4 regions of the Desulfothermus naphthae genome follow, and region 4 is predicted to be linked to each of the others. Evidence: riboswitches for the same ligand, from Rfam matches in the RefSeq annotation. Region 4 holds a riboswitch; each other region holds the start of a gene.
The links. Region 4 has a riboswitch for cobalamin ahead of ACYQ1E_RS00185 (FecCD family ABC transporter permease). Riboswitches for the same ligand answer to the same signal wherever they lie in the genome.
Positions count from the first base shown of each region.

Region 1 (8,179 bases), on a different contig from region 4:
AAAAAGAAGGAACACCTTAATAACAATATAATACACCAAGCAATATTAATATCAAAGCGGATATTCTCTGGAATATCATCCTGTATTCCGGTACCTCAGTCTTGAGCTTCCCAGAAAAAAAGCCTGCTGCAATAGAAATAATAACCAATGGAGAAATCGTAGTGCCTAAACTAAATAGTGCCATCATGATGCCGCATGAGACTGTTGAAGACATCTTCAAACTATAAAGGAGTATGGCTCCCATGGGAGGACATGGAACTATTGCAGAGGCAATTCCTCCCACAAACAGCTGGGTGGCAGGTTTAAAAGCAAAATATCTTAAAAAAGAGATAAACCAACTTTTTTTATTTCCAGACTTTTTGCATACACAAACAGGGCGTATAAGCATTAAAAAACCTATCAGGATCAACGTGATTCCAAAAATAACTGAACCAAAATAGAAATTATTTTCTCTCCCAATGAATGTTTGTTCCATATAACCAGCACAAAAACCAATTATTGAACACATAAAAATTTTCCCGGCTGAAAAAACAATATAAGATTTCAGACCTTCAATGGCATTTTTCCCTATACCCATAATATAAGTACTGATAACTGGAGCACAATAGACGTAACAATGAGTTATGCCAGCAGAAATTCCAAGGAACAGAGCTGTAAAACAAGCTGTAGTAAATTGTACGGTGATATTATTTAGAATCATCTGAATTTAAACTTTTTCCTATTAGAGCTGCCCCAATTGCGCCATTAAGCTGGGGATTTCCTTCAACATGGACATCCATCATTAACTCTTCTTCAATTGCAGCAACAAGAGCAGGGTTCAAGGCTCCTCCACCGGTTAAAAGTACTTCAGGTTCTACGCCTGTCTTTCTTGCCATAGAGGAAATTCGTCTTGCCAATGATCTATGGATTCCTGCAATAATATCAGAGGGTTTTTTCTTCCTAGCAAGGAGCGATATAACCTCGGATTCCGCAAATACCGCACATTGGCTATTTATTTGACAAGGGTTCTTTGCTTGAGACGACAATTCTCCAAGGTCCTTCACTTCTACCTGAAGAACACGCGCAATAACTTCGAGAAAACGGCCTGTGCCTGCTGCACATTTATCATTCATGGAAAAATTTATGACTTCTCCTTCTTGATCAATGAGAATTACCTTGCTGTCTTGGCCCCCTATATCGATTAAAGTTCTGATTTTTTTTCCTTCTAATAACTTTCGACTCCCACCTACTGCATGAGCCTTTATCTCAGTAACATTATGATCTGCAAAATCAATCATTCTTCGTCCATAACCAGTTGATGTTACGAAAATATTTGACTGTGAAATCCCCAATTCTCTGCATAAATTATCAAATAGTTCTCTGGCCGTATTAGAACAATCAATTCCAGTGGGCTGAATTTTATGTCCAATCACTATGCCGTTATTATCTATAACAACAACTTTGGTAAAAGTTGAGCCTGCATCAACACCTGCATATAATTTCATATAGCCATCCTCCTATTTTTTTAATTTTCTTCTTTCAAGCATCTCTATAAAAGCCTCTACACGAGTTCTGATTTGTTCAACATCTTCAAAACTGTAATCTGTTTCCAACCGCAATATGGGTATACCTTTTTCTTTCATTGTTTTTTCCACACGAAAAAACTCAAAATCATAAAGAATACAACCTTTGAGAACATGGTAAATAATACCATCTACTTTAAATTCCTTAACTAGTTGAAGCAACTTCACAAGCCTATCCTCATTTGGCGAAAAGGATGGGCAAATGCATGGCATAAGGTATCTAGCTGTAATCACGGCCATCATATGTCGCATTGTTTTTTCAGCAATTGATATAGGATTACAAAGATATCTACTGCCCATGCACGATTCTTCCACTACTATAACAGCACCCATTTCCTCAACCAGGGAAGGAATTTTCCAGTTGGGAAAAATAAAAGGACAGCCAGCAAGTAAGACACGAGGAGCGTTATGGCCAACAACAATTCTTCTTTCATGATAGAGTAACTCTAATTCATTGTTCAATTGAGCCAATGCTTTTGTCCATTCATAAGCAGTGTCATAACTATAAGCATTCAGGACAAGCATAGCCTCGCGTCCCAGGATAACTGGAAAGTCTAATTTTCTAATTTTAAATAGCCTTTGAGCTTCCAATTGAGCCATGGCAATTGTATGAATAGATTCTTGCAGATTTTTGGGTTGGATTCTTTTGTTGTTCAATTTCTCTAAGTCCTTTTTCATTGCTTCTATCTGTTGAAACCATCGTTTCCTCGCTCCTTCTCCTTCTTTGAGATGAGAAACATCTAGTATCCAGACTTCAGTAAATTTTGATAGTTCTTCTGCCATCTTCCTCTTAGAATCGCAGGTGGTGGGAACTATAACTGGAGTGCAAACTTGATAAAAAGATAAAAGATTACTGGCAGTGAATCCAATTGAAGCCTTCACAACCGGACAGGCATCCCGAGGTACAAAATCTTCGCCAATAGTGGCTGCCACATAGCTTCCACCACAAAGTCTAACAGGAATTGCTCCGGCTGCATAAATCAACTCCTCAGGAACCATAAGGCAATATGTTCCAATTATCTTTTTGTTTTCACCTCCACAAATAAAAGATAAAGATGAGGTAGAAGACATGGGTTGTTTTACGAACACATTTCTCATTAAATCGATAAAATAGCCCATACCTTTGGGTAAATTAGGTCTTTCTGCAATTTCTGAAAGAACAGTTTCCGCAGAATCGGTAAGATCGCGAACAAATCGCTCCCTTGGCAGGTTATATTTTTTAATTTTCTTTCTTATCATAAGTCTTTAGACCTATAAATTGTTTTGCCTAAGAAGGTGGCCCGTAAAGCATCCTCCTCAGGACAATGTTCCACACATTTAAGACAAAGAATGCATTCACCATAAGTTACATCCTCTCTCTCACATTCTTCATAAACCTGATGTATCTCAAGGGGACAGACATGATAGCATATTTCGCACTTGCTACATTTCAAACAATTTTTTTTAAGTTTAATAAAGCTGATTTTCCTGTAAAATGAAAGTAGCAGACCCATAGGACAGTAAGCACACCAAAAACGTCTCTTCATGAATGCCCCGATAATCACAAAAACAGAGATTATGAGCCCTAGAATGGTCAAAGTCATTGTGGTGGCATTGTTGTAATCTACTGCTATTTTGGAAAAATCACCAGTAATCAAAGGAAGAATATATTTTCCTGGACACAACTGGCAATAGGGGCAATCAAACTCCACTGCCACAGAAGGAGCCAAAACTGGAAACGCTGCCCATAGGGGCAGCAAAAGGGCAATAAATAGAAAGATCCACCTAATACAGTTTAACTTTTTTTTAAGTGGTGGAGGGAAAGTAAAATAACTAAGTTGAAGTTTCTTTCGAAGAAAATTTAAAAGATCCTGAAGGAATCCTATAGGACAGATCCATCCACACCATGTTCGACCAATAAGGATGACCAGTAGGGAAAAATACAACAGCATTTCTCCTAAATATTTAAGGGATTCCCATGAACAATAAGAAATAGCTGATTGAAAGGCCGGTAAAACACACTCGCCACTTCTTAGATGGGTTCCTACATATCCGCAGGAAAGAACAGGAAGAAATCGCCCAAAGTAAAGGCCTTTTAGCCCACCAAAGATAAGAACTAAAAAGGATGTAGTCTGAATTATCCACCTTAACCAAGAAATCTTCATCTTCTAAACCTTTTTAACCTTAAAGTTATCAAATTTTTCCATGATCTCCTTATTATGTTTTTCCTTCCAATAAATACCACTCACAACGATAGATACCACCAAGGTTGCTCCAACAATCGTCCAGAGCATAAAACCATTAGACTTACTGCACCATTCAGGAGAAGTATAAACATTCATTGTTAGGGTTGCACAATGGTATTCCTCTTTAAATACATCTTGATGGCATATAACATAAAGATAGACCCCTTGACCGTCATTTACCATCTCACCAAAAGGTGTAATTAGAAATTTTCCATTTGCATCTGTATAAGTAATTTTTTTCCATCCACTTCTAGATAAAATAACTACTTCGGCATTTGCCAGCGGCTTACCCCTATATAAAACTTTCATTTCATATTCATTGTAAGCCTTTTGATAACCACGTCTAAACCAAAAATTTGAGCATCCTATTTCCAAAGGAAATCGAACTGGATCATTAAAAAAGATGCTGCGTTTATTCCCTTGACTACCCCCTGTTTTGTAATGAGGAATAATGCATTTGGCGGAAAGATAAACTTTTTCACTCTTGCCGTCATGGTCGACGTCTATTTGGCCAATATCAAGACGAGCACCTACCAAGTAAAGCCCATTCAATTCCACGTCTTTTGGAATATTTATGCTCAGCTCATTTTTTACGTGATTAAAGGGAATTGGCGAGATACGGCCATTAGGATCCTTCACCCAAATGACTGCTTTATCCAAAGATTTTTTTATCTTCTCCTCCAATCCATTTTGATAATGCTGCTGTGGTTTATTTTCAGAGAAGTTCTGTCCATAGCAAAGAAATAACAACTTGGTCCTGCCTCTGTTAATTTGATCTTCGAGCCGTTTCCTGCGAATATCCCTCCAGTCAGAAGGAGCGTTCTCACTTTTTATAGTTGGAGCAACTTCCCACCAAAGCAAATAAGTTTCTGCCATAGGTGAAGCAAATGCATTTGCCATATTGAGAAAAACTTCAAATGGACACTTAAAAAACAATAAGAAAATATACCCTACTAGGATTAAACAAATTTTTATCTTCATCTATAACATCTCATAAATTATACAAGTTAGTGTGACTAAGAGGTCCTACTATCTCATTATTTCCAACATCTCTTATTTTTCCCTTTGTTTCAAATGAATGTCCCCGCCACCAATATAGATTTATTGGCATATGTGTTTTTGTCTTTAGGTGGCGGGGATTCGAATGCATACGCGTGTTTTACCTCTCTTGTTACTTCACTTCAAACATCAGGCTTTCGTAACCCCGAAATTCCTGGGACACTGCGGGAGTAAATTACATTAAAAAGTATATGTGTATCCAATGACTATACTCCATGGAAGACCATTTTGGTGGTAAAGAAAATAGTTCCCATTGGGATCTTTTGCCACGTTATAACGACTGGCGTACTTCTTATCGAATACATTCTCCACACGGAGGGTCAGTCTGTGCCGTTTTTCCCTGCCAAACATCACAAAAGCGGATGCATCAACGATAAAGACATCACCGTAGTTAACATCATTAAAGTGGGCCAAGCCCCGTTCATAAACATCCCCCGTGTATCTGGTCATCAAATCAGCGCCGAACCAACCTGAAGGGTACCGATATCGCACATTGGCACTGGCGTAGAATTTTGGAATTCTTTCCACTTGTTTACCACTATCTTTGTCTTCAGCGTCAGTCCAGGTTGCACTTGCACTAAATGACAATCCACGGAACGGACCAACACCCGCTGAAACCTCAAAACCATCAATTTTGGTCTTCCCCCCCACGTTCTTGTAGGTTCTATCACCATTAGCAAGTGTAATACGCTTGATCATATCCTCAATACCATGGTAGAAATAACCGACATCGCAGTGAAAATAGCGCCAGTTGCCTCCTATGCCGATTTCCGCGTTCAGACTATTCTCAGGCTTAAGATCCGGATTGCCATAACGCCCCCTGCTTGGGTCATTACCATAGAGCTGCAGCGAAGTAGGAACAGTAAAAGACTTTCCGACCACCCCTCGTAAATAGATTTGGTATGCTATTGGTTGTAAGATACTCACATCCCAAACAGTGCAATCCGTGCCCTCATTTGTCGTATTATACCGGACTCCGATGGCCAGCTTGGTGTCCGGAGAGAATGAAAGATGAGGACGGTAATTAGCGAAAAAACCGTAAACCTCTGTCCTCTCAGAACTATAGATTCGCACTACTTGGTCTATTCCCCAGTAATTCTGATAGTCAATTCCGGAAAGTATTTCCTGACCATTTCCCCAGCGGATACTGGTCATGAGATTTACACCATAATCTTCGTATTTCCATAGGGCAGCGTCATATCTATAGGAACCGTCCAGATTCATGAAGGTGCAATCCGCCTCCCATATATGAAAATGAGACTTGAGATAATAGGAGAAGTTATCATTTATATCGTGATCCCACTTCAGTATGCCTATTGTCTCCTCCCAATCATTGAACGTGTGCCCTACTCTGTAGTGTGGATAGGGATAATCAAAATATCCTTGCTGCTTTCTAAGCTGGGAGTTCAAAACGCCCTTACCGGCCACGTCAAATTCTTTGCGGTATTTCAATCCTATAGTAGAGCGATCAAATCCAATCGGCTTTCTTTTCTCGGTATTGCCAGCTTTTATATAAGCTTCTTTGTCGAGGACATGATAACCGTCATACCCCTCGTAACTTCCAAAGGCCATCAAACCATGCCCCTTAACGGTATCCGTTACATGACCGTAAACCTCACGGTAGTCATTGTTACCATATGACACACCGAATTGACCCGTTGCTTTCTTGGTAATTCCCTTGGTGATAATGTTAATAACTCCCGCCCTTGCTCCGGTCCCGTAAAAGAGACTTTCACCGCCTTTAAGAATCTCTATGCGCTCAATATTATGCACACTAATAGTATATGACCACCCCCCACCATAGAGGCGGTTGTTGATTCTGACACCATCCAGGAGCCATAAGATATTATGGCTTCCGTGAATGCTTGTCCTATTGTAACCTCCACGTCCGGACCTTGTCTCTGAATATAATCCTGGAACCATAGATCTCAGGGCCATATTAAGATCCACGAAACCCGCTTCTTCTATCTCTTTGCCGGTTATAATTACCACAGGATGACCAAACTCGCCAAGTTCTGCGGAAAGTCGTTCTTCAATTTTTCTCCCTTTAACAACCATATTGTTCAAACTTACTTTTTCCTCATTTACCTCTTTATTTAAACTATAGTCACTTGCCAAACTGGCATCAGATAAAACCATGAAGAAAACTACAGTAAAAAGCATTTTCACCATCCAAAAGAACTTTCTCATTTTGAACCTCCTTATTCTTACTTACTACCTATAAGCCAAATATTACGCCCTTGACTCTTTACATCCAGGAGGTCCAGTGATAGTTTAAAGATGTCAGTCTTGCTGGACCTTTTTTTCGGATGTGGTCATGGCTGACGGCAGGGTGGAAGGGACTATGGCAGGTCTTCCACCCTGGAGTATTTTCAATTAGTTGGTGAAATTAAAACAGGAGGAGGACGGGCAGAAAGAATTAGGGATACAATGAAAAACAAAAAAGATAGATCTCTTTTCACAAACTTTCCTCCTCAGTGAAATTTAAGAGGTGATATATTATTTTCTATATAAGTCCTTCTTTAACTTACAAGTGCTTTGACCTAAGCAAAAATCTAAAGTAGAGAACACCACAAAAAAAGAGTCCCTGAACCGCACACAGCAGTCCAGGGACTCCCGTTTTATCCCAAAGGACCTCAGCTTATAGCTTTGGGCATCCGCCAAAGCTAATGCCTATGTTACTCAGGCAGGTCTTCTGACTCTAAGGATCATCCTAATCACCACGCCTTCCCAGGAGCATCCCTGCTCCCAGTGGCTTGATGTGGCTTTCGTCCCCTTATCACAGCCGCGGGCCGGCTCCGGATTTTCACCGGATTCCCTATTAAGCCTTACGGCGCCTGAGTAACAGGCCTTTTATAATATGTCTACCTATGTGTCAACCCCTAGCCATAGCTTTTTTATCCATTTTAAATACCGTTACGTGGCTAATTCTCAGGCCATACTAATTAGTCATAAACTCATACCTTCTCCATACATCGAATAACTTCTTTTTTACTGGATAACAGGACTTTTAGACTCATGAACAAAACGATGAAAATAATCTTTAATTTATATAACTTTGTTTTCAATTAACTTTTTCATATTTAATACACCACTTGAACCCACTATGAGAACATCTACTGTCATGTCGATACATTAGACTTCTTGCCATATAGTTATTAACTCCTTCTTGTCTCTACTCAACCCTAGAGTCTTATATCATTACCAACAATAAGACCCAATACCTATTTTTAGTCACCAGCCTTTTCACTTCCCTGTTATTAATTTGCATATTCCATTTAATTTCCCTCTTTATTGAATATCAGATAATTTAAAAAAATACTTAAACTTATG
Region 1 covers NZ_BAAHYQ010000002.1:222,659-230,837, reverse strand. Annotated here, with positions in the region: gene ACYQ1E_RS10515 (urease accessory protein UreH domain-containing protein) at 17-700, opposite strand; gene ACYQ1E_RS10510 (acyl-CoA dehydratase activase) at 687-1,484, opposite strand; gene ACYQ1E_RS10505 (double-cubane-cluster-containing anaerobic reductase) at 1,497-2,801, opposite strand; gene ACYQ1E_RS10500 (4Fe-4S binding protein) at 2,798-3,706, opposite strand; gene ACYQ1E_RS10495 (hypothetical protein) at 3,710-4,768, opposite strand; gene ACYQ1E_RS10490 (TonB-dependent receptor plug domain-containing protein) at 5,027-7,036, opposite strand; cobalamin riboswitch at 7,515-7,702, opposite strand; gene ACYQ1E_RS10485 (ABC transporter substrate-binding protein) at 8,138-8,179, opposite strand, start outside.
Region 1: linked by a shared signal. The riboswitch ahead of ACYQ1E_RS10490 (TonB-dependent receptor plug domain-containing protein) and the one ahead of ACYQ1E_RS00185 (FecCD family ABC transporter permease) in region 4 are both predicted to bind cobalamin.

Region 2 (8,179 bases), 750 kb from region 4:
AATGGTTTATTTGGTTATCAAGAGCTATTTTGTTTTTACTTAGTGATAATGATTTTATGTTATCAACTTCATCTTCAATAATTTCCTTAAGTGATCGAATCTTACCCCTGTTCCAACACAGTGCTGCACTGAGAAAACAAGCTTCTTCTTCCTTGCTAAAAGGCTTACCAAATTCATGCAAGCCAAGAGGTATTAAAGAATTCTTTAATCGAATCAATTCTTTTGATACATTATCTACTGTAAAATCTCCCTCTACAATGAGTTTCATTTCTGAAACTTTTTTCTTGATCTTCTTTAAAAGCTCAGATTTCTGCTGAGGATGTAATCTTTCTGCTTCGTTATATTCATTAATCATATCTTCAAGTTCTACTAAATCACCATAAGAACCAGATCGCTTAAATGGAGGACTTGAGTAACTTATCAAACATCCATAGGTGCGTCTTTTGGCAACTATTGCCTCTGATGGATTTCCAATGTAATAAATATACAGATGCGCCATTTTCCCAATAAGATAATCTGGAAAACACTTATCTGAAAGGCCAGCTTCTTTGCCGGGTAAAAGTTCAAGTGTTCCATGGGTGCCAACATGGATGACAACATCAGCCTTAAACTCTTCCTCCAGCCAGCGATAAAAGGCCATATACTGATGGTGAGGTGGAAGGTCTTTATCATGATAGAGTTTTGATGGATCTTCAAAAGAACCTCTTGATGGTTGCAATCCAATAAATATATTTCCATTTATAATACCTGGAATGAGAAATGAATCGTTATCTGCCATAATGCTTCCAGGAGGCTTCCCCCATTCCCTTGATACCTGCTCAACCATAACTTGGTGCAAATTATCCCCTTTTTTATACTTCTCAACAGGATAGCGGATTTTGATAGTTTCTGGTTCAGACCAGTTAGCTGAGTTGCAAACTCCATTATACATAAATATCTCTTCCAGATCAGAAGCTGATATTTCTTCGCAATGATATCCTGCTTCTCTCATTTTAGAGATAATCCGTTCAATAGATTTAAAAGTATCCAGAAAAGATGCACTTCCGATATTTTCTTCTCCAGGTGGATAGTTATAAATGATAAAAGCAACACGCTTATCTTTATTTGGTTTGTTGCGGAGATTTATCCAGCTTTCAGACCGAGCTATCAATTTTTTCAAACGACCTTCAATAATCTTTAGTTCCTGTAAATCTGAGATCTTAGTATTTTGCACTTCCTCCGGACCTGCAACAGGAATACCATCCACTATTCCATCCAGTTCAGGAAGCATAATGTGAATGATGACTTCCATTGGACTGAGTCCTTTGAGCGATTCCTCCCAATCCCTTATCTTTCGTTTTCCCAAAAAAAACGGATGCATAATTGGAACATTCATTCTGCGAAATATATTAAGACCTGCTTCAGGGTCTCCACCCATAGGTCCTACTCCAAATCGAAAAGGAAGAAAGTCCCATATAAGATCAAGTTCTAATCCTTCATCCAGCACTTTGTTTATCTTTTCATATTTGTCAGATCCCAAAGATATCCCAAAAGGAACAACATTATATTTTTTTCTGAGGAGTTTTATGATTTCTGAGATAATACCAAAGGAATAGTTTGGATAATTGAAATTGTGAAAAAGAAGTCCAATTGTATTGCGATTTTCATTCCATCCCCATTCTTTTTTAAGTTCAGAAAAACTTTCAAATCCGCGCATATTTTCTGAATCAAAAAGCACATATTTTGAAAAATCTATTGGTTTTTTGGGTTTTGGAAACTCTTTAATTTTACCGTAGTCGCGACACAAAAGAAAAAGCATATTTTTGATGTTTTCTTTAGATGCGTTTCTCCAATAATTTTTAAGATAGATAAAGTTACGCATATCTTTAAGAAAACCAAATGGTATAAGTTTTCCAAAAGTCTCCATTCGTTTAAGCATCTTTTCCATATCAAACTCAAAAGCAGTTCTTTTCTTTTTCTCAGCTATTTTTTCCATAATTTTCATCAACTTTTCTGTAGAAAAAGAACCGAGCTTTTCACGAGATCTTAAATATTCACCTGCATATCCAATAAGGACGAGATCCTTTTTGTATTCCTTAATTGACTCTTCAATAGCCTGATAGATAGACCTTCCTGCACCCATTAAATCAAGTAACACAATATCTGAGGATAAAATTGATTCCCTTATAGCTGAAACCTTTTCTGAATAATCCCTCTGTTCACCTACAAAATACGCATCTATTTTTATCTTTCTCTCAAAAAGATGTCTGAACTCCTCCTTGAAAAGGAAATTATCTATTACTTCAGCAAGCAATCGAATTCCTGCATCAGAGACAGAGACAAAAGTTATTAAAAAGTGCATCTTTTGTCCTCTTTTTAGAATTTAAAATCAACCTTTACCCACCAGCAGCGCTCTGGACCCAGGACAGAACCATGAATTTCATAATCTTCATTAGTAATGTTGGTAACTGCCATCTGAATCCCAAGACGATCAAAAAGATCAAATCGAATGTTAAAGTCTAAGACTGTAAATGAATCAAGGTCTATCTTTTTTTGAGTCCTTCTGTCTTTAAAAAACCTGCTTCCATAATACCTGGTATCAAGAGATGCAGTAAAACGATTTTTAGGGCTAAGTTTATAAGTAACTTGGATTCCACCATTTGCTTGATGAAGTGGTCTATCGTCCAGCCGTCCTTCTTTTTCCTCTACTGAATGGGTATAGGTATAGTTGATATAACTGCTAAGCCATGAAAATATTTTACCTTCCATTGCTACTTCAAATCCGTCAGTTTCAACTTTATTTAAATTTTCATAACGCTGAATACCATTCCTTATGGAAGCAGATATAAGGTCTTCAGCCTTTGAGTAAAATCCTGTGAGATCAAATTTAAATCTATCAGCAAATCTAATTGATGTTCCCAACTCATAAGACCAAATGGTTTCTGGATCAAGGTCAGGATTAGATTTAAAAGGTATTCCAGGAATCATCATCCAGGTTGGTGAGTAAAGCTCCTGAAGATTAGGAGCACGAAATGCTCGGCCAACAGATGTTCTAAAACTTATGTTATCATTCAGTTTGTATAAAATTCCAAGTTTTGGAGAAAAAGAATCTTCTGTTTCTGAATTAATATCATACCTTGCACCTAGGGTAATTAAAAGATGAGAAAAAAACTCCATTTCGTCTTGAAGGTAAATGGCATAAGTATTCATAGTTTCATCCATAACATCACCAATTACACTTCCGTCTTCTTTGGTATTTTTCCAATGTGCTTTTATAAAATTGGAATCTATACCAAAAGTTAAATAACTAAAATTCATAACTGGCATGGAGGCTTTAACTTGAGCACCAATATTCCTTCCCCAATAATCACGATCTCCATACAGGAACAAAAAGGGAGGTCCAAAAGGAGCAGGATTATCAACAATATGTTCCCATTTTCCTTCAACCTTATCATAATTAGTGAAGATCCTTGCTTCAATGTTTAAATTGTTAAAAAGAGAGGTATGTCCATTAAGATTCCAGAAATATGATTTTTTCTCTTGATCTTTTTTACGTTCTACTGGAAGAAACACGGTTGAACCCATCTCTGTGTCAGCTTTCATATAGTTTCCTGTAAATGTTATGCCAGTGACATCAGAAAAGTCATAGTCAAAACGTCCAAAAAATCTTGTATCGTCATAATTTGAATATTTATTTACATCTTTGGATCTTTTATTAAAACCACCTGTTGCAGGATTATAGATGTAATCTATTTGATTATCCCTACGATAATGGTTGTCTATGGTTCTATAACTTCCATTCAGAGAATAAGAAAACTTTCCTTTTCGTCCAACAACGCTAGCTCCCCCTTCTCTAAAATCATGTTTTCCACCCTTAAACATTGGAACAATATCAATGCCTTCTTTTTTTCTTTTCTTCGAAATAATATTAATAACTCCTCCCATTGCATTACTTCCGTAAAGTGAAGAAAAAGGACCTTTAACAACCTCTACACGTTCAATAGAAGATAATTGAAATTGGTTGAAATTAAGAAAACCTGTAATGGGTGAGTTAAGAGGCATTCCATCCATCATAAGCATTACCCTTTTGCTTCCACCTATGCCGCGGATGTAAACACTTATAGGAGGACCAAAACCAACATCTGAATATCTTCTGATATCAACTCCTCCAAGTTTTCTTAAAATATCGTCTATGTTGGTTGCAGAAGAATTTATAATATCCTTCTCTTTAACAACATCTACATTAGCGACCACCTTTTCAGCAGACCTTGGAGAACGGGTTGCAGTAACTACTATTTCTTCTATCTTATGAACTTTTTGGGCATTACTTAATCCTGGGAGAAAAAGAAAGATTAATAATGTAATAAAAGTTCTTTTCATTTTAACCTCCTCCTTTTCTTAAATTTTATTCAAAAAAAAGAGTCCCTGAACCGCACACAGCAGTCCAGGGACTCCCGTTTTATCCCAAAGGACCTCAGCTTATAGCTTTGGGCATCCGCCAAAGCTAATGCCTATGTTACTCAGGCAGGTCTTCTGACTCTAAGGATCATCCTATTCACCACGCCTTCCCAGGAGCATCCCTGCTCCCAGTGGCTTAATGTGGCTTTCGTCCCCTTATCACAGCCGCGGGCCGGCTCCGGATTTTCACCGGATTCCCTATTAAGCCTTACGGCACCTGAGTGACAAACTTTTTATAATATGTCTAACTATGTGTCAACTCCCTAAACACAACTGTCCATTTTGACATTATCCTTTTTCTTTTGTGTTATTTCAACATTAATTTTAACACACTAATCAAAATTCCAGTAAAAGTAGCAATCTGACCCAGCCAGAATATAAACATCCACTTTATGGTGTCTGCACGCCACTTGTGTATCTCTGTCCTTAACTTCTCTTCTGTGGCTTTTATCTCTCCTCTTACTTTTCCTTCTATTGCTTTTATTTCCCCTCTTAATCTTTCTTCAGTGGCCTTAAGTTCATCTTTAGTTACAAGCTCTTTTGTTAATTCATCTTTAAGCTCTGTCTTAATAATAACCTTTTGCTCTTTTGCCTTCTCTTCTATTGAATAAAGGCCTTTCTCTATTGCTTCTATTACCTTTTTCGCAAGTTCAGGGTCTGAGATAACTGCCTCTACACTCTTTGTTATCTCATATGGAAGATAGCCATGCATAAAAATGTTTCCCTAAATTACTTCTAATCTTCCGCCAGGTGTTGTGATATCCTTCTATTCTAAGAGTGTGGGATTTGATTTTAATTTTTAACCTTACAGACTGTGGTTTGCAAGAAAATTCTTTTTATTTCATACTAAATTTAAGTGCTCTGTTTTTATCTGATCAACCAAATTCACTAAATTTTCTGCTTTTAGGTCTTCAAGTAAAAAGTATTTCCCAGAAAGCCATTTTGCTAATTCTTTTGCAAGATCCATTTTGAGAAAATTCTTTTTTAACTCACAATCTATAACCACACTATCTACATAGCTCAATTTCCCTATTTCACTACAAATCCTTTTAACCTCTAAAATGGGATCTTCTCCTGATTTTATAGCCTAGTTTGCCTTTCCGTCTGATAGAACAATATGAATTATCCTTGTATCAGGATGTTTTAAATGAGACTTTTTGATCAGCTTATAAACCTCTAAAAGACCAAGAGAAAGAGGCGTTTTCCCTCCAGTTGGAAGGTCCTTTAGCTTTTTATACGCAAGATCAGAAGAGGATGTTGGAGGAAGAACAACTTCAGCTTGATTTTTTCTGAACATAATCATACTCACTTTGTCCCTTTTTTGATAGCAGTCCATAAGAAGAGAAAGTATCGCCCCTTTTACTGCTTCCATTCTCTTTTGAACCCCCATAGAACCTGAACCATCAACAACAAAGCTCACAACATGGCTGATTTTTCTCTCTTTTTCTTTGTATCGAAAGTCCTCTTTGTAAATGATAAGCTTGTTCTTTCTTCCTCTTAACACCTGAAATGGCGCAGCGCTTCTTATAGTGCCAAAAAGGTCAATATCTTTATCCTTAGCCCAAGTTTGTTACTTTTTTTGTAAGATATTGTAATTATTGAATTCAATCATCTTTTTCTTCACTACAAATTTATCAATTAATTTTTAAAATGCTAGATAAAGGCTTTAAAGGAAGTTCCAGGGCATTATATATCTCCAGTTGAAAAGATTCTAATTCTGTTATTTGTCTCAGATGGATTGTTTTACCTTCCTGGGTTATCATAGTGGTGGTTACTCTAATTATGGTACTTAACTCTCTTCTTATTGTTTCCCATAATTTTGAAATCCCTCTTTGTCTCAATCTCCTTTGAATAACACAAAGCAGATGATAAGCTAATATGGTTAAAAAAATATGACCTGTTATTCGTTTATCTATTCTATGATAGATTGGTCTTAATTTTAGTTCACTCTTTAAGCTCCTGAATGATGCTTCTACATTTGAAAGAAGATTGTAAATCTCCCATAATTCCTTATTACTTAGCTCTGTCCTGGAAGTTCTAAGTTTGTACGCTCCTGAAAATCTTACATGAAGTTTGTCTTTATCTCTTACTCTCCAGCAAATATCCACTGCTTTGCCATTCTCTTCCTTTACTTTAATCTCATAAAATTGCGACACACTGCTGTATTTCTCTTTTATTCTTCCTATCCTCTCCAGTACCTTCGGATAACTTTTGATTCCTCCTTTTCTTGTAAGAGATTGCTTGAGCCTTTGTAAATCTTTTTCCAGGCGAAGTTGAATACGATTTTTTATTGCCTCTTCCTTTTTGGCCCTACCGCTACTTTTACAATATAAAAATACCTCTTCAGGCTCTTCTACTCGTATCGCATATACTTTGCCACTATTACTCTCATGAACTATACTTTCTTCACCTGAGGGAAGTTCTTTTACTCGCCCTCTGTCTACACATATATAATCAAGTCCTTTGGCTCTGATTAGTTTTAAATTCTCTTCCGTGGCTATACCTGCATCTATAACTACTGTAAGCTTGCCTGTAAGCGATCTTGGAGAATTTATAAAAAAATCATCTAAAATCTTCTTCAGTGTTGAGGCTTCCGACACATTACCAGGAAAAATCCTGCTGGCCTTGGGAAAACCATCTTCATCAAGTACTATACCTACTGTCACTAATGGCCTATCATTTCGTTTCTCCTTAGATAGACCTCTCTTTGACAATTCTGAGCTTGTAACCTTCCCCTCAAAATATGTATTAGTCAGATCATATAAAATAAGCTGTTCTCCAAGACCAAAAAGTTCTCTTTCTCTTTTTACCACCTTCTCTTCTATAGCTTCTTTATTGGCTATCAGCTTGTCCAGAGTCCTATATAAACTGGATAGCGATACCACTTTTGCATCAATATTCATTACCTCATCAAGCCCACTTAACCGGTGAAACCATTTATGAATTTCCCTCTCACTCCCACAATTTATCAGACTCCCAACTATAAGAACTTTTGCTCTATCTATATCCTTTCTATTAAAACCTATTTCCTTTAAAATTTTTGTAATCATAAGTTTATCATATGCCCAGGCCCCTACAACTTCTGCTCCAACACATCTGACATCTTCGTTTTTTACTGAAGCAACATCAACCATCTTCCAATGAGCCTCATGTTTTGTTTTCTCCTCACTCTTTTGAAGAGCTTTTTTTCTTATTAAACCTGCAAAACGTCTTGCAGGTTTTTCAATTTTTTCAGGGACTTTTAATAACGACAATTGTCCTTTTAATAATTCCTCAATTCTATTAGCAAGAAATTTTAACTCCTCCCTGGACAGATCCAGTTTTCCAAGGTTTAAAATAGTTCTCTGCTTGGGACCATCAGGGGTTCTGTAAGATTCTACTAATTGATGGTAGAAATAAGTTTTTCCAGATTTGGGATCGGTTTTTCTAACTTTGCGGATAAACATAGGTAAGGATTATATCAAATCGGTTTTTCTTTGTCAAGATGCGAAATATTTTTTCTATCACTACATTCAGTCTTTAAAAAATTTAATTCAATAATTCCAACAGATTATAACATTTTGCACCACAAAATCAACCAAATTTTTTATAAAAATCCTATTATTTTGACAAACTTGGGTTAAGTTGATAAGAAGAGATATTAAGGACCCCATAGGGAAATTTCTGACAAAGATGATGGAAGTTGAACTTACTATTTTTTTTAGGAAGGCTCAAATATGAGAGGATTAAAGGAAAAAGGGAA
Region 2 covers NZ_BAAHYQ010000001.1:782,284-790,462, forward strand. Annotated here, with positions in the region: gene bchH (magnesium chelatase subunit H) at 1-2,341, opposite strand, end outside; gene ACYQ1E_RS03750 (TonB-dependent receptor plug domain-containing protein) at 2,356-4,359, opposite strand; cobalamin riboswitch at 4,486-4,673, opposite strand; gene ACYQ1E_RS03755 (hypothetical protein) at 4,745-5,149, opposite strand; gene ACYQ1E_RS03760 (vWA domain-containing protein) at 5,279-5,461, opposite strand; gene ACYQ1E_RS03765 (VWA domain-containing protein) at 5,525-5,983, opposite strand; gene ACYQ1E_RS03770 (IS1634 family transposase) at 6,072-7,883, opposite strand.
Region 2: linked by a shared signal. The riboswitch ahead of ACYQ1E_RS03750 (TonB-dependent receptor plug domain-containing protein) and the one ahead of ACYQ1E_RS00185 (FecCD family ABC transporter permease) in region 4 are both predicted to bind cobalamin.

Region 3 (8,179 bases), 490 kb from region 4:
CAAATAGTTTTAATATTATCTATATCCCCTTTTATTTCCTCTACTGGTCTATATTCAAATTTTTTTCTTCTATAAGGACTTCCAAAACAAAATCTACACAAATTCCACGGACAATTTCTCGTGAATCTCAAAAGTAAAGAATCGCTCCCTCCCTCAGAGGGGGGTCGAATTGGACCTACGTCAAAAGAAATGCTTTTTAATAGTTTGATCTCCTGGTCTATCATTATGATGCAAATTCCTTTTATTTAAAAAATTACTTAATTTAACGGAGTTACAAATTGTCCTGTAAAAAAAATTTAACATAGAACTAGATATTAAATCAAGTTTTTTCAATTTATCTTTAACATATGGAGTTTTAAAGTTTTTTTAATATTAAAGAATTTATTTTAAGAATTTTAATGAAACTTAAAGTTTTATTTAAGGAATAAAACAGCAAGTCTCAATGAGTTTGTGGAGTTAAGACTTATTGGGTGTACAAAAAAAATGACATTTATTTTTCCCAAAGTATGGGAAAGAGAACATTGATGATTGTTAAAGTTTAGGGGAAAATTATATTAATGAGTAAATAATTCCTTGTAATTATTACACAAAGAGGTTATATTAAAAGTAAAGGAATAAAAAAATTGTCTAAGCGGTTGTTTAGCATTTTTGAATCTAAAATAAAGATTAAAAACATTTAAATTGATTTAATTTGGTCCTCACCGAGATTTATCATAAGCTAATTATTTCTATTGACTATACATAAAGCTCAAGATTATCTCTTAGTTTCACCCCTATTTTTAGCTCTTGTTAAAAATATTTATTCTTGGGAGGGTATATATGAAGGAATTTACAATTGCCCTTGCTGGTAACCCAAATTCTGGAAAGACTACACTTTTTAATCTCTTAACTGGTGCAAGACAACATGTTGGGAATTATCCTGGTATTACAGTTGAGAAAAGGGAAGGGTATATAAAATCCGGGAATGTGAAATTAAGGATTATAGATTTACCTGGGACATACTCTCTTACTGCATATTCTCAAGAAGAGCTAGTTGCTAGAAATTTTATTGTGAATGAAAAACCATCTTTGGTGGTAGATGTTATTGACGCTACGAATTTAGAAAGACACATGTATTTGGCCGTACAATTTATGGAGCTTGGGGCACCATTACTTTTGGTCTTGAATATGATGGATGAGGTAGGGAAAAAGGGGATGGAAATAGATATTGATAAATTGTCTTCCCTTTTACAGTGTCCTGTGGTGCCAATGGTGGCAAAAAAGGGTATAGGTAAGGATAAGTTAATAGAAAGGATGATTGATTGTTCAATCCAGAAAAGGGATTGGACGCCCCTTACTATTTCTTATGGGCCAGACTTGGATCCTGTAATTGAAGAAATTTCAACCATTGTAGAAGAAAACAAATTTTTAACTGAAAAATATCCTTCCAGGTGGATAGCTATAAAGTATTTAGAAGAAGATGAAGATATAGTATCTCAAGGTGATGCCCTGGATTTAGATGTGTCCAATAGATTAAAGTCACTTGTTGAAAAAGTATCAACTCATTGTGAAAAAACCTTAAATACTGTTCCAGAGGCAATAGTTGCTGACTATAGATATGGTTATATTCACTCTTTATTAAAAGGAGTAATAAAATACCGTTTTGATCCTGATAGATTGGATATTTCAGATAAAATAGACAGGATTTTAACTAACAAATTTATTGGTCCACTTGTTATGTTTATTGTTTTATATTTAATGTTTAAGATGACCTTTTTGTTTGGTGAATATCCACTTGCTTTGATTCAAGATTTTTTTGGATTTTTATCTACCATGGCCTCTAACTATTTACCACCTGGATTTTTAAAATCTCTGGTAATTTCAGGAATTATAGATGGAGTAGGAGGGGTCATGAGTTTTGTCCCCTTAATTATGATCATGTTTTTTATCCTGGCATTTTTAGAGGACAGTGGTTATATGGCCAGGATGGCCTATATGCTGGATAGGGTTTTAAGAATTTTTGGCCTCCATGGATATTCAGTTATGCCTTTTATAATCTCTGGTGGTATCCCAGGTGGATGTGCAGTTCCAGGTATTATGGCCACAAGGACATTGAGAGGCCCAAAAGAAAAAATAGCCACTATCTTAACAGCGCCTTTTTTTTCCTGTGGAGCAAAGGTGCCAGTCTTCTTATTACTGGCAGGAGCATTTTTCCCAAAAACTGGTGATAAGCTCATGTTTTTTTTGACTATTTTTTCCTGGTTGTGGGCGCTTCTTATAGCAAAATTATTTAGAATCACTGTAATACGTGGAGAATCCACTCCATTTGTTATGGAGCTACCACCTTATAGGTTACCAACCTTGAAGGGGCTTGTTATTCATACATGGGAGAGGGTATGGCAGTATTTAAGAAAGGCTGGGACAGTTATTTTGTTGATTTCCATAATTATATGGGCAGGTATGAGCTTTCCAACCCCTCCAAAAAATTTAATTATCCCCTTAGACAAAAAAATAACTTCTTTAAAACTCAAGCTATCAAAGACCAAGCATGATAAAATTGAGGCAAAACAAATTCAGGAGAAGATTCAAAGGTTAATTGCTGAGAAAAAAAAGATAGCACTTACACATTCATTTGCTGGACGGTTAGGATTATTCGTAGAGGACATCACAAAGATTGCTGGGTTTGATTGGAAGAGTAATATAGCACTAATAGGTGGAATAGCTGCAAAAGAAGTAATAGTGTCCACCTTGGGAACTGCATATTCTTTAGGAGAAGTGGATGTGGAGAATTCAACATCCTTGTCTGAAAGAATAGCTAATGATCCAGATTGGAACAACATAAAAGCCTTAAGTTTTATGATATTTGTACTAATTTATGCCCCATGTTTTGTGTCAGTTGTTACAATTGCCCAGGAATCCAATTGGAAATGGGCAATTTTTAGTGTATTTTTTAATACATTTACTGCATTTTTTATCTCTGTGCTAATTTATCAATTAGGAATTAGATTATTTTAAGGTTGACTTTTTAGTAAATTTCTATTAATATAATTAAGTGTTAAGGAGTTATATCTCCTAACATCTCGGAACACGGTGAAAATCCGTGGCGGTCCCGCCGCTGTGATCGGGGAGGTTGTTCCACCTAGTGACCAGATAATATATCTGGTCAGGTCACTCTCAAGGTCCACCTTGGGGGGAAGGCCGTGGGACAAACTGATGATCCGAGAGCCAGAAGACCTGTTAGGAGATGGAAAATGCGGAGTCCTGATGGTAAAGGGACCCGGGAAAACGTTATTTTTAGTTTTCCTGGGTTCCTTTTTTATTTTAAGGTTCCGTAACCTATGGGTTTTTGGTTAGTGGTCCACAGCAAAAATAATAAAAAAGGGAGGTATGAGTTATGAAAAAAAATGTAATATCTTATCGTCGCAGGTGCAAAAAAATAGGTAAAAATACAGGTCTTTCCCATTACATCCTTTTGACCCCTAAGGCCAAGAAATAGGTAAAATATAACATGAATAAAACAACATATGTAAATACCGGTTATGGTCCCAGGTTTTCTGTATTGGAAATTGGATTAGATGATAAAGTGGCAGTTGTTGAAGGTGATAGCGGGTTTTGGGCAATAGTGGATGCACCAGAGCTTCCATCTGTTCTTAATGGAAAACTCACAGAGGATTTCCTCGAAAAAGAGAAAGAGTTTAAGGAGGAAATGGAACTCCTCAGATTTAAGCTGCCTCCCTCTGCTGTTTATTTTAATCCCACTGATAGATGTAATTTTGATTGCACTTATTGTTATCTTCCAAGGGAAAGAAGGAAAAATGGAATTTCCATGAGTGCTGAAGAGGTTTGTTCCAATCTTGAAAAGCTGCTTTTATTTTTTAGAGAGATACTTGGTGATGAGGCAAAGCCACAGGTGATATTCCATGGTGCTGAACCAATGATGGTAAAAGATGCTGTTTTTGAGGGAATATCCAGATATAAAGATGACTTTCTCTTTGGTATCCAGACCAATGGTACCCTTCTCACAGACGAGGACCTGGAATTTATAAAGAAAAATCAGGTGGGTCTTGGTATATCCTTGGATGCTCCTGTGGAGGAAATTGCTGATACCACCAGAAAGAGCTGGTCTGGAAAAGGCGGTTTTAAAAAAGTAGTTGAAGTCATAGAAAAACTCTCAGATTATCCAGCATATAATGTGATTACTACAGTGACAAAATATAACGTGTCTGTTTTAAAAGACCTTATAAAGTTCTACTATGATCTAAAAGTTCCTGTTATAATGCTAAATCCTGTGCGTTGCACTCAACAAGGAGGAAGACTCTCTAAGCCAGATGACATGGTGTTTTTAAAAGAGATTATAGAAGCATTAGATTTAACCTATGAGCTATATGGGTCCCATGGAAGAAAACTTGTAGTGGCCAACTTTGCCAACATCATGGCAGGGATCCTGGGACCAACCGGTAGAAGGCTTATGTGCGATATATCTCCATGTGGTGGTGGGAGGTGCTTTTTTGCCTTGGCTGCCAATGGGGATATCTTCCCTTGCAGTGAGTTTATAGGCATCCCAGAATTTAAGGCAGGAAATATTAATGAAGAACCATTGTCTGAAATAATGAAAAAAGATCAAATCAAGATGGTGACTAGTAGAATGGTTGAAAATATAGACCCCTGTAAATCTTGTGCTGTTAGACATTTTTGCGGTGCTCCATGTCCAGCTGAGGTGTACATGCTAAATGGGGACCTCAATACAGTTGCGCCATTTTGCAATTTCTATGAAGGATTAATTAGATATGCCTTTAAAGTTATAGCTGAGGGAAAAGAAAACAGTTATATGTGGGATGGCTGGGAAGAAGAAACTGAATGTACTTATAACTTTGCTTAAAAAAATATGCTGTGGACCACTAACTAACGACTCATAGATATTATAAAAACAAGAAATAAAAAAAGCCATGGTCTTGTTCATTGGTGACCATGGCTTTTTAAGTTTTTATTGATTTTCAATTTCGAGATTGGCAATCATTTGATTTAATTGTTGAATCATCGTGGTGAGTTGTTCAGTAGATATTGAAGTTCTTTCCATGATCTCTTTTGTCTCCTGAGAAATCTTGTTTACTTCTTCTGTTGATTTGGTGATCTCTTCAGAAGCTGCTGATTGCTGCTCTGCAGCAGTTGCAATGGAACGGATCTGATCCATGGAGTCTCTTGAGAGTTTGACCATTTCATCTAAAAGTTTTTTTGCCTCATGACTTAACTCCATATTTTGTTCAATGGCCTCCGCTACCTCCCTTGTGCTCATCATGTTTGTTCTGGCACTATTTTGAATTGTATGGATATATTCTTCTACATTTTTGGTAGCAGCCATGGTCTTTTCAGCCAATTTTCTCACCTCATCTGCAACAACAGCAAAACCCTTTCCAGCTTCTCCTGCCCTTGCAGCCTCAATTGCAGCATTTAATGCAAGCAGGTTTGTTTGATCAGCGATGTCTGAGATAGTGTTGATGATTTCACCAATGCCTTCTGCCTGTTTTTCCATCTCCTCCATATGGATTTGGAGGGCCTTGGACTTTTTCTGGACCTCAGTTAAAAGGGAAATGGCTTTGTCCAGGGCATTTGTTCCCTCCTGTGCCTTTTGAGCAGTATTTTCAGCAGCTTCAGCTGCCTGAGCTGCATTTTTTGAAACTTCTAAAACAGTAGAATTCATCTCATCCATTGCAGTTGCTACTTCTTCAGTTCTTCCTCGTAACTCTTCCATGGAAGCATTCACTGCATTTATTTGAGAACTGAGATCCTCACTTGTTGCACTTAATTGTTCAGATAATTCTTTTGCATGTATAGCAGTTTTTTTAAGTATTTCAGCCTGGTGTAAAGTTCTTTTCTGTTCTGTTTTTAGGTCACTTAAATTTAAAAAAACTGCAAAGGAACCTATTAAATTGCCCTGAGGGTCATAAAGTGGCGCAGCATTAATGTCTCCATAGATTTCTCCTCCTTTTCTTCCTCTTACCTCTCTTCTTACTCCAGTTATTTTTTTCTCTTCTTTATAAGCCTTTCCTGTAACAGTAGGACGGTTGGGCTCTCCATAAAAGAATTCTGATACATCCCATCCTACATAGTCTTCAGGCTTTCCATCAAGTTCTACCATATCAATGATTTCCTGATTTACATAAATTACTCTATTATCTGCATCAGCAATAAGTAGAGGAATGGGCATATTATCAATCACACCCTCTTTATAGATAAATCTGTCATAAAGGGTTTTTAGATAAATTGATATTTCTTCACCTATTTTTCTAAGCCCAGGATCTTTTATATGGAAAAAATTTAATTCAAAGGAATTATTTATCATACTGTCTCTAATTGCGTCTATTAATGTGTCTATAGAACGTGAAGATCTGTAAATAAGTATTTGAGAACTAATAATCGCAATTAGAAAAATTCCTCCTTCAACAAATAGGTTATTTAAAAAAATTCTGGACATTAAAAATATCCAAAAACATATCACAAGGATAAGTAATATTTGATTAGATAGTTTTTTCATAATACACCCCCCCTGTTATAAGTAATTAAGAGATTAACTTAAAAGATGTTAAACATGGTTAATATTTCATGTCAAGCAGTATGACAATCAATTTAACGGTAATGATTTCCAAAATTAAGGAAAAATTATAGTATTCTCCAAAATTTGGGGTAATAAAGTTTAATGAGAGAGAAATATTTGAAGAGGTAAATAATAGATCAAGGCGTAAGCAAGAAGGCAATAAAATTAAAGTTTATTTATCCATTTAATAGTTGAAGTAGAGTTTGGGGAAAGCAAAACCAATGGGATACTCAAGTGTTAAAGGAAAGGGTCTGAAAAGGCGAACACAATGTAAATTTATGAGGATAACTATCATTTTTACTTCTACAATTTCAATTTGCAAAAAAAGTAAATATTTGCTAATTATTTTAGGCAAAGGGTATAAAAAATTTCAAAAATAGTGTGGGGGAGTGGTTATGTCAGAGGAAAGAATGGAACAAGTTAAGTCAGAATATATTAAAAAAGGTCCAATGCCCAAGGTTGACTTTATCACCTTTATTATGTCCCTTAGCTCATCAGCTTTAGCCCATTTGGGAGAAGTTCCGGATCCTGTTACAGGAAAAAAAGAAGTAGATTTAGAGCTGGCCAGACATACAATAGACGTTTTATCTATGTTAGAAGAAAAGACCAGGGGAAATTTGACCAGAGAAGAAGGGGAATTCATTAAGAATATTTTGTTTGAACTTAAAATGAAGTATGTTCAACGTGCATAAATGCATAAATAAGATATTTGGGAGATTATACCTATGACTATTTTTGTTGGAATAATAGGAGCACTGGGATATACGGGCACAGAGCTTATTAGAATTATTTCTAATCATCCAGAATTTGAACTTAAATTTGCCACCTCCAGGCGTGAATGTGGTAAAAAATTGAGGGATATCTTTGGCCATCTTATGGATACGAGGGAAGGAGAGATTGAAATAAGCCATCCAGATAAATGTAGAGATATTGATGTGGATCTGGTTTTCTTAGCGGTTCCCCACAAAACGGCCATGGACTTTGCACCTATTTTTTTAGATAAAGGCATTAAAGTCGTTGATCTTAGTGCAGACTTTCGTTTTTCAGATCCAAATATCTATGAAGAGTGGTATCAAACTAAACACCTTCATAAAAATCTCTTAAATAAGGCAGTGTATGGTTTAATTGAAATCTATAGAGAGGAGATAAAAAATGCTCAATTGGTTGCAAATCCAGGGTGCTATCCAACTTCTATTATTTTAGGTCTATATCCAGCGCTAAAAAATGACTTAATCAATCCCTCGCCAATTTTAATTGATAGTAAATCTGGCACAAGTGGTGCTGGTAGATCTCCAAAATTGGGTGTTATTTTTAGTGAAGTGTATGATAATTTCAGGCCCTATAATGTGGCTGGGGGCCATAGACATACACCAGAAATTGAGGAGCAGCTAAGCAAGATCGCAAATACAAATATATATGTGTCATTTAATCCACATTTGCTGCCTATTCAAAGGGGAATAATCTCTACTATATATGTTACCCTGAAGAACAACATAAGTTTTGATAAATTATATAAAACATATTATGGATTTGCCTCGGAAAATAGATGGATAAGATTATATCCCAGAGACAGATTAGTAGAGACCAGGTTTGTAAGAGGTACCATGT
Region 3 covers NZ_BAAHYQ010000001.1:521,359-529,537, forward strand. Annotated here, with positions in the region: gene ACYQ1E_RS02470 (radical SAM protein) at 1-131, opposite strand, end outside; gene feoB (ferrous iron transport protein B) at 820-2,994, shown strand; cobalamin riboswitch at 3,003-3,235, shown strand; gene cbpB (peptide-modifying radical SAM enzyme CbpB) at 3,488-4,858, shown strand; gene ACYQ1E_RS02485 (methyl-accepting chemotaxis protein) at 4,964-6,511, opposite strand; gene ACYQ1E_RS02490 (DUF1844 domain-containing protein) at 6,967-7,263, shown strand; gene argC (N-acetyl-gamma-glutamyl-phosphate reductase) at 7,297-8,179, shown strand, end outside.
Region 3: linked by a shared signal. The riboswitch ahead of cbpB (peptide-modifying radical SAM enzyme CbpB) and the one ahead of ACYQ1E_RS00185 (FecCD family ABC transporter permease) in region 4 are both predicted to bind cobalamin.

Region 4 (8,179 bases):
TGCGTCAAATTCATCTTTTAATCCATTTTTCTTTCTCTTAATCCTAATAGCTATTTCTTGGGGATCACAATTAAAATATTTTCTAACAACAGGCCCAATGGCAGGAGCAACTATATCTTCAACAATAGTTCCCATTTTATTTGCCAGTTCTCCCCACTGTTTATTCATTCTCTTTCTGTCTTCATTTACTTCAATCTTAAACTCTCTCATCTCATCCTTGAACTCCTTCATCTCATCCTTAAATTCTTTCATTTCATCTTTGAAGGCCTTCATCTCGTCCTTAAACTCCAGCATCTCATCTTTAAAGGCCTTCATCTCGTCCTTAAACTCCAGCATCTCATCTTTAAAGGCCTTCATCTCATCTTGAAATACTACTACTCCATCCTTGAACTCCTTCATCTCATCCTTAAATTCTTTCATTTCATCTTTGAAGGCCTTCATCTCGTCCTTAAACTCCAGCATCTCATCCTTGAAATCTTTCATTTCATTCTTAAATTCCAGCATCTCATCTTTAAAATCCTTCATTTCGTCCTTGAAATCTCTCATCTCGTCGCTCAATCTAGCTATCTTCATCTCAGTTATTCTTGACTGACGTGCAAGCTGGATGAGTGCATCTTCAAGTATATTTACTTTTTCCTTAAGGGCTAATTCTTCCATCTCCATATCCTCTCCAATCCTCCGAATAGTTGATAGTTTAATGGCAAGTATCCACTATCCTCATTACCTCTTCAAGTCGTTATTATAAAAAAATTCAAGCTAACACAAATCGAAAAATGCGTTAATTGTGGCAGCAACAATTGGGGACCCACCTTTTCGGCCTTTGAGCACAATATAGGGAACGATTGAGCGAGAAATTAATTCTTCCTTTGACTTAGCAGCACCCACAAAGCCAACCACCATTCCAAGGATAAGGGCTGGTTTCACCTCTCCTTTTTCCATTAAATCAATCAAATGAAATATAGCAGTTGGGGCATTACCAATTCCAAAAATAATATCTTTTCCAAGTCTGACAGCCTTTTCAATAGCAACCATAGACCTTGTGCAATTTCTAATCCTTGCCTCTTTAACAACATCTTCATCTGATACAAAACATTTAACCTCTACATTAAATTTTTTTAGCCTGGCCTTGCTAATTCCAGCTTTTGCCATATTGGTATCTGTGACAATTATACATCCATTTTTTATTGTCTTTTTTCCCATCTCTATGGCATCAGGATGAAAAACTATATTATCTAACACATCAAAATCTGCAGTAGTATGGATAATCCTCCTTACGATCTGCCACTTTTCATTGGAAAATGGAATACTCCCCTTAATTTTTTTTGTCTCTTCCTCTATTATTTCAAAAGACCTTTTTTCAATCTCTTCAGGACGAATTATATTTAACATAGTTAACTCCTATAATTAAGCAAAAAATAAAAAATATCCCATCGCAGCTTATTTACCTTTTTTTGAAATTATCAATGTCCAATATAATGCCTTTTTATTTAATAGATCTTCAATGTTATGTATAATTTCCTGATCAGCAAATCCACATCTTTTAACAGCTACGCTAGATTTTAACCTCCCTGTCTCTTTTAAAGCAGCGTATATATCTTTAATATTTTTATAGGCCTTTAAAAAAATAATATTGTCAGATATAGTTGAAAGTCTTCTTAAATGATCACCACCTTTAACTCCTGATACTACAGTTAGTACCTCCTCACCTTCCGCAAGTACTGTCTTAGTAACTGCTGCAGATGCCTGATAAGATGTAATACCAGGAATTATTATTATTTCAACATCTGGAGCAATCTCTTTAAAACATCTCAACAAATATCCAAATGTGGAATATGTTAAAGGATCTCCTACTGTCAAAAAAGCTACATCCTTACCATTATATACATCTTCTTTAACCCTTTCAGCATGTGAGCGCCAGTATTTCTCTGCCTCTTGTGTGTCTAAAACCATAGGAAAGGCTAAACAAATGCATTTAGTAGTATTTGGAATATATTTTGATGCAATATCAAATGCAATTGAATGGTCATTTTTGGTAGATGATGCAGAATATATCACATCTACCTGCTTTAGAATTTTTATAGCCTTTACTGTTATTAAGTCTGGGTCTCCAGGACCTACACCTATCCCGTATAATTTCCCTTTTTTCTCCATAATGACCTCTCCATCAAAATTAAGCTTATTTTTTATAATATTTTTTTAGTATATTTTGAATACGTTGTTTAACCTTATTATCATAATAATTTGGATATAAAATATGGCCTATTTTATATATTCCCATCAATAGCCTAATGGTAGGTCTAGATGTAATTTCCTCAAGTACAAGATGTATCTCATTATTTTTCACTGCTTTGATTATATTAAAACCTGGCTCATTTTTTATATCTTTTATTCTTATCCTATTCATACGGCCTTGTTGAGACAAAAAAACATCTATCTCACTAGCATGAGACAATATTTTCTCTTTGCCGTAATCTGCTATATTTGAATTTCTTACTTCATATGCATCCTGGGCTATATTTATCCCTCCAGCAGATTTCAAAACAAAGATTGGTATGGAATGTGGGGCAAATGTCTTAAATTTTCTGTGTATAGACTCAAAATAAACCCTTTTTTTGTGTTTTATTTTTTTATTTATTGAATGAAAAAATTCTATAGTATCTCTAAAATCTGCAATCATTTGTTCTGCATTTTGTGTTTTTCCAATAATTAAACCTAATGTTTTCCAGTAGCTATATAGAGAAGATATATTATTTGGCTGTATTGAAATAACAGCTATATTTTGTTTTTTAAATTTTTTAATTAAATTGGGATATCCAAATTCTATCATTGGCCTGATTAATATTAAATCTGGTTTAACTACTAAAAATCTTTCAATCCCAAAATGATAAGAAAATTTTGGTTTATTTAATATATAAGGTGGATATGTATCACTTATAGATATGCCCACTATGCTTTTATAACCATTTAATGCACATAGATTTTCTGTATGTGCTGGATATAAAGAAATTATTCTATTAAATGGCTTAATTATTTTTATATGCCTTCCTCCATCGTCAATTAAACTATCATTTTTTATTTTAAAGCCATAGCCCAATGTTGAACTAACTACAAATAAAAATAAGATAATGATTAGAGATTTTTTTAGATTATTATTTTTTCTCATACTCATACCTCCCATTTGTAAATATTACTTGATAACAATTTAATTTTTCTTCAAAACGAAGCAGTACTTCAACTTCAAATATCTGTTCTAAGATATCTTCACTTATAACTTCAGCTGTAGGACCACCTATTATAATCTTACCCTCTTTTAAAAATATTAATTCATCACAAAAAAATAAGGCCTCATTTATATTGTGAAACACGCATATTACAGTTCTATTGTTATTAATTACTCTTTTTTTGAAACTCTCTAAAATCCTTAAACTGTGTTTTATATCCAGATTAGATGTTGGTTCGTCCAACAAAAAAATTGGTGTATCCTGGACTAGGGCCCGTGCTATCATAACCCTTTGCCTTTCCCCTCCACTTAATTCAGTTATCAATCTGTGTTTAAACTTAAATATATCAATTTCTCTTTGTATTTGTTCTACAATTTCAAGATCTCTTTGTGTTGGTAAAGAAAATCTTTTGATATATGGATACCTACCCATGGTCACTATTTCATCAACACTAAAGGGGAAATTAAAAGTAAAACTTTGGGGCACATAGGATATTTTCTTTCCAATTTCTGATTTTTTTATTTGTTTTATATGTTTTTTAAATAAAAATACATTGCCTTTCTCTGGACTCTTAAAACCAAGCAATATATCAAGCAATGTAGATTTTCCACTTCCATTTGGGCCCAAAATACCGTAAAATCTCCCGGGATAAAACTTAAAACAAATGTCCTTTAAAACAGGAAGATCTTGGTAGGAAAAGGAAACATGATCTACTTTTAAGATTTCACTAACCACTTTTAAAAACCCACCTGTTTTTTTCTAAAAATATAACAGAAAAATGGTCCGCCTATTAGGGCAGTAAGCACTCCTATTGGAACTTCTGTAGGTAAAACAGCCCTGGTGAGTGTATCAGCCATAGTGAGCATAATAGCCCCGCATATCAGAGATATAGGCAAAAGTTTTAAATGATTTGGACCTACTATTGATCTCATCATATGAGGAACAAGCAAGCCCACAAAACCAATAATTCCTGAAAAGGACACGCAAACTCCAGTTAGAAGAGAACCAAATACAAGCAATAATATACGCACCTTATTTGGATCTACACCCATTGATAGAGCTGTTTTTCCCCCAAGGCTGAGCAAATTAAGTTCTCTATAATAAAAGATAAATACCCCAAAGGATATGACGAGAGAGAGCATAATTAAGAGTGCACTTGCCCATGTAGATGATGCAAAACTCCCTAAAAGCCAGAATACAATAACTGAGACCCTCTCTTGGGCAAGGTATTTACAAAAGCTAATACCGGCAGAAAGTATTGCTGAAACAATAACACCTGATAAGATCAAATTGTTTGAAGAAATTCCCCCACTGGAAGTAGAAGAGAGATACACAACTACAAGAAGGGTTATAAGCCCAAAGACAAACGCGAAAAAAGGTACACTATAGATCCCTAAGAAGTTGAACCCAAAAAGCAAGGCAACTGATGCTCCAAAGGCAGCGCCTGCAGAAATTCCCAGGGTGTATGGGTCTGCTAAGGGATTCAGAAGAATGCCCTGAAACACAACTCCACAAACAGATAGGGCTGCGCCAACTAAAGCGGCACAAATTATACGGGGCAGTCTAACCTCCCACACAATAGAATAGTGAATACTGGAAATATCATGGTATCTTATGCCAGTGATCTTAGATAAAAGGATCTTAATAACTTCAAAAATAGGGATCTTTACAAATCCAAGACTAAGGGAGGTAAATATGGTGAATAAGAAAAAAATACATGCAAAAATAAGTTGAAAATAAAATTTTTTCATAAAAAATCCCAGTTTGTCTTTTTTATGACAAACCAGGATGTCCCATTTTCATCCAGGTTCAAAAATATCTTACCCTTAAAGGGCAAGATATGCATCCATTCAGGCAGGTCTTCTGACTCTAGGGATCATCCTACTCACTGCGCCTTCCCACCAAGCACGTAAAAGAGTTCTAAGTTCTATGTTTAAGGTTCAAGATTAAAATCTAGGTGCTTTGGCAGTGGCCTTTGCAGCTTTCGTCCCCCTATCACAGCGATGGGTTCGTTCCCGATTTTCACGGGATTCCCTTTTAAGCCCCCATGGGCACCTGAAGGACATATTAAATCCCCAAAGAACTTTTTTAAAAGTAAATGTTGAATTTAAAATAGTTGATAATAAATAAAAAAAAATTCTTCAAGCAAAACTTAAATCATTCAGCAATTCTCAGTGAAAAATACAAAGGATGTAAAAAGTGAGAAAAAAACAATGTTGTGAAAAAGCTTATTTTTCCTAAATCTTATAGAAGGGAGCATAGATTTTGAGAAGGCGTGTAAATTTTGTAATGGAATCAACTTTATGCTTAGAATTTACCAGAAAAGCCGGACAAGAACTTATACATAGACTTCTAAAAATAACGGGAATTCTTAAACCTTTTTTTTAAGGGGTATTTCAAGGTGAAGGACATTTCCATTTTCCTCTTTGGAAAAAAAGTAAGAAAACCTTTGAGCTATTTTTTTTATCAAAAAAACTCCCATGCCACCTTCGCCAGGGGAAGCAGGGTCTGGTTCAGGTAAGTTATTGGGATCAAATCCTTTACCATTGTCTATTACATCTAAAATAACTTTTTGAGGATCCATCCATATTTTTACTTTTAATTTTCCTATAATTCCTTCTGGATATGCGTGCTTAATAACATTGGCTGCTGATTCATAGATTATCAGTTCAAGGGAATAGAGTACTTCTTCAGAACATTTTTCAAAATAAGGGTGTTTTGTGAAAATTGCCTTTGCAAAATGACCAATTGCTGGAAGAAAGTAAACTTGAGCCGGGACCTCTAGTAATATGTCTGGTTCTCTATTATTTAAATTCATCTTTTCTGTCTTAAAATTATCCAAATTGAGGAGGTTGTCCTGTGGAAGCAAGTACTGCCTTCCAATACGGAGAATTTACGTTTAATTTTCTTCTCTTTTTGGTCACCAATGAGAGTGGTAGGTATACAAATTTTTCCATTAACTTAGTTACAACCATATTTGTCTTGCCTGCCATGGCCGCATGCACTGCATGCTGTCCTAAAAATGCGCAGTATACTCCATCATTTGCATTTGCAGGTACTGACCTGATTATATAACTGGGATCAATAAATTTCAAAGTAATAGGTATCTTTTGCTCTTCAAAATATTTTTTTATCCTTTCTCTGAGCAGTCCACATATATCGCCTAGAATTGGATTTCCTGAAGCATCAACTGGAATTTTCTCGTTGTTTTTCTTCATCTCCCTCCGCCATAGGTCTTGTCCAGCACCTTCTGCAACAACGATTACTGCATGACCTCTTTCCTGAATCCTCTTTTTCAAGTATGCCAGAAGACCATTTTCTCCCTCAAGTTCAAAGGGTTGTTCTGGAATCAAGACCACATTTACGTCTTTTTGAGCTAAGGTGGCTTCACTTGCAATAAACCCAGATTCTCTGCCCATAAGTTTTACCATGCCGATTCCATTAGGTGCACCAGTAGCCTCTGTATGGGCACATCTAATGGCCTCAATGGCCTTTGTTACGGCTGTATCAAAGCCAAATGAGCGTGGAACAAAGTAGATATCATTGTCAATGGTCTTAGGAATGCCCACAACTGATATCTTCATCTTACGTTTTTTTATCTCCCGCCAAACAGCAGAAGCGGCCTTCATTGTCCCATCGCCCCCTATCATGAAGAGGATATTTATGTTCATCCTCTCTAGTGAATCTACTATCTCTTCTGGGGGTTGGTGACCTCTGGAGGAACCTAAAATAGTTCCTCCAAATTCGTGGATTTGAGATACATTTTCAGGAGTTAGCTCCCATACGCTGTGTCCATATTGGGGTAAAAAGCCCTGGAGTCCATATCTAATACCAAGTGTAGCGGCAACATTGTATTGATGATGGGCCTCCATTACAATGGATCTAATAACGTCATTTATTCCAGGACAAAGCCCCCCACAAGTCACTATGGCACATTTTGTCTTTGATGGATCAAAATATATTTTTTCCTTGGGACCAGCCTCTTCAAAAATAAAATATCTTTGATTTGGATCTTCTGTATCAATTACTTCTTCTGACACATATAAATTCACCTCTCCAATCTCAGATAAGAATGGCCTTAACTGTTCTGGCACTGGAATTTTTGGCTCTCCCAGGATATCTACCTTTATTCTTTTGGGTTTTATCATTGGCATTGAATCCTCCTTTTTTCTTTGTTTTGCTGACAAAAGAAAAATAAAAGAAAATTTATTTTTTGACAAGATTATTTATTTGATTAAAAGATATTAGGGAATAAAAAAGTTGGTTGAATTCAGAAAAATTAAAAGGTTATTTCATCCTGACAAAGGAGAGACTTGTATTTGGTCACAATAACTTATAATAAGTTATCCTTACTTTATAGGAGAGTGTTTCAATGTATCTTCCAATAAAGTACCATTGAAACTAGAGTTTAAATATCTCGTACCATGTTAATTAACAAATTTAGTTACCGGTGATAGATATATTTTTTCTTGTGTTAATAGTCCAAATGCAAGTAAAAATTTTTCTTCTTTATTTTTAGACCAGATATTAAAGAAATTAAATATATAATTTAAATATTGTTGATTAACACTACCTTTTTCACTATCATCCATATCTTCTATATTTTTTATTTCATTATCAGAAAGTACATCTTTTAGTTGGTCAATTCCATCAACTTTTTTTACCGAATTTTCGTATTTTTCTATTTCCTTACCGTCAATAATTACTTGTTCAGAGGCTGGTACTATATCTATTTCAAAGTGAAGATTAGATTTAAATATTGTTTCATCCTTACTTGTTATGTTTAATACACTTATATTTGATTTGTTTTTAGATTTCATAGCAAAGTTGCTCTTTTGTATAAATTCTTGAGATAAATCTAATTCAATATTTACATCTAATTCCTTACCTTCAGCAGTTTTAACAGTCATTTCTAAATCCATTTTTATCTTCTCAGCATCTTTGAATATCTTATTATA
Region 4 covers NZ_BAAHYQ010000001.1:34,447-42,625, forward strand. Annotated here, with positions in the region: gene ACYQ1E_RS00160 (zinc ribbon domain-containing protein) at 1-663, opposite strand, end outside; gene ACYQ1E_RS00165 (precorrin-8X methylmutase) at 757-1,389, opposite strand; gene cobI (precorrin-2 C(20)-methyltransferase) at 1,438-2,151, opposite strand; gene ACYQ1E_RS00175 (ABC transporter substrate-binding protein) at 2,177-3,163, opposite strand; gene ACYQ1E_RS00180 (ABC transporter ATP-binding protein) at 3,150-3,956, opposite strand; gene ACYQ1E_RS00185 (FecCD family ABC transporter permease) at 3,959-4,972, opposite strand; cobalamin riboswitch at 5,058-5,294, opposite strand; gene ACYQ1E_RS00190 (ATP-binding protein) at 5,593-6,063, opposite strand; gene ACYQ1E_RS00195 (ATP-dependent 6-phosphofructokinase) at 6,056-7,375, opposite strand; gene ACYQ1E_RS00200 (hypothetical protein) at 7,649-8,179, opposite strand, start outside.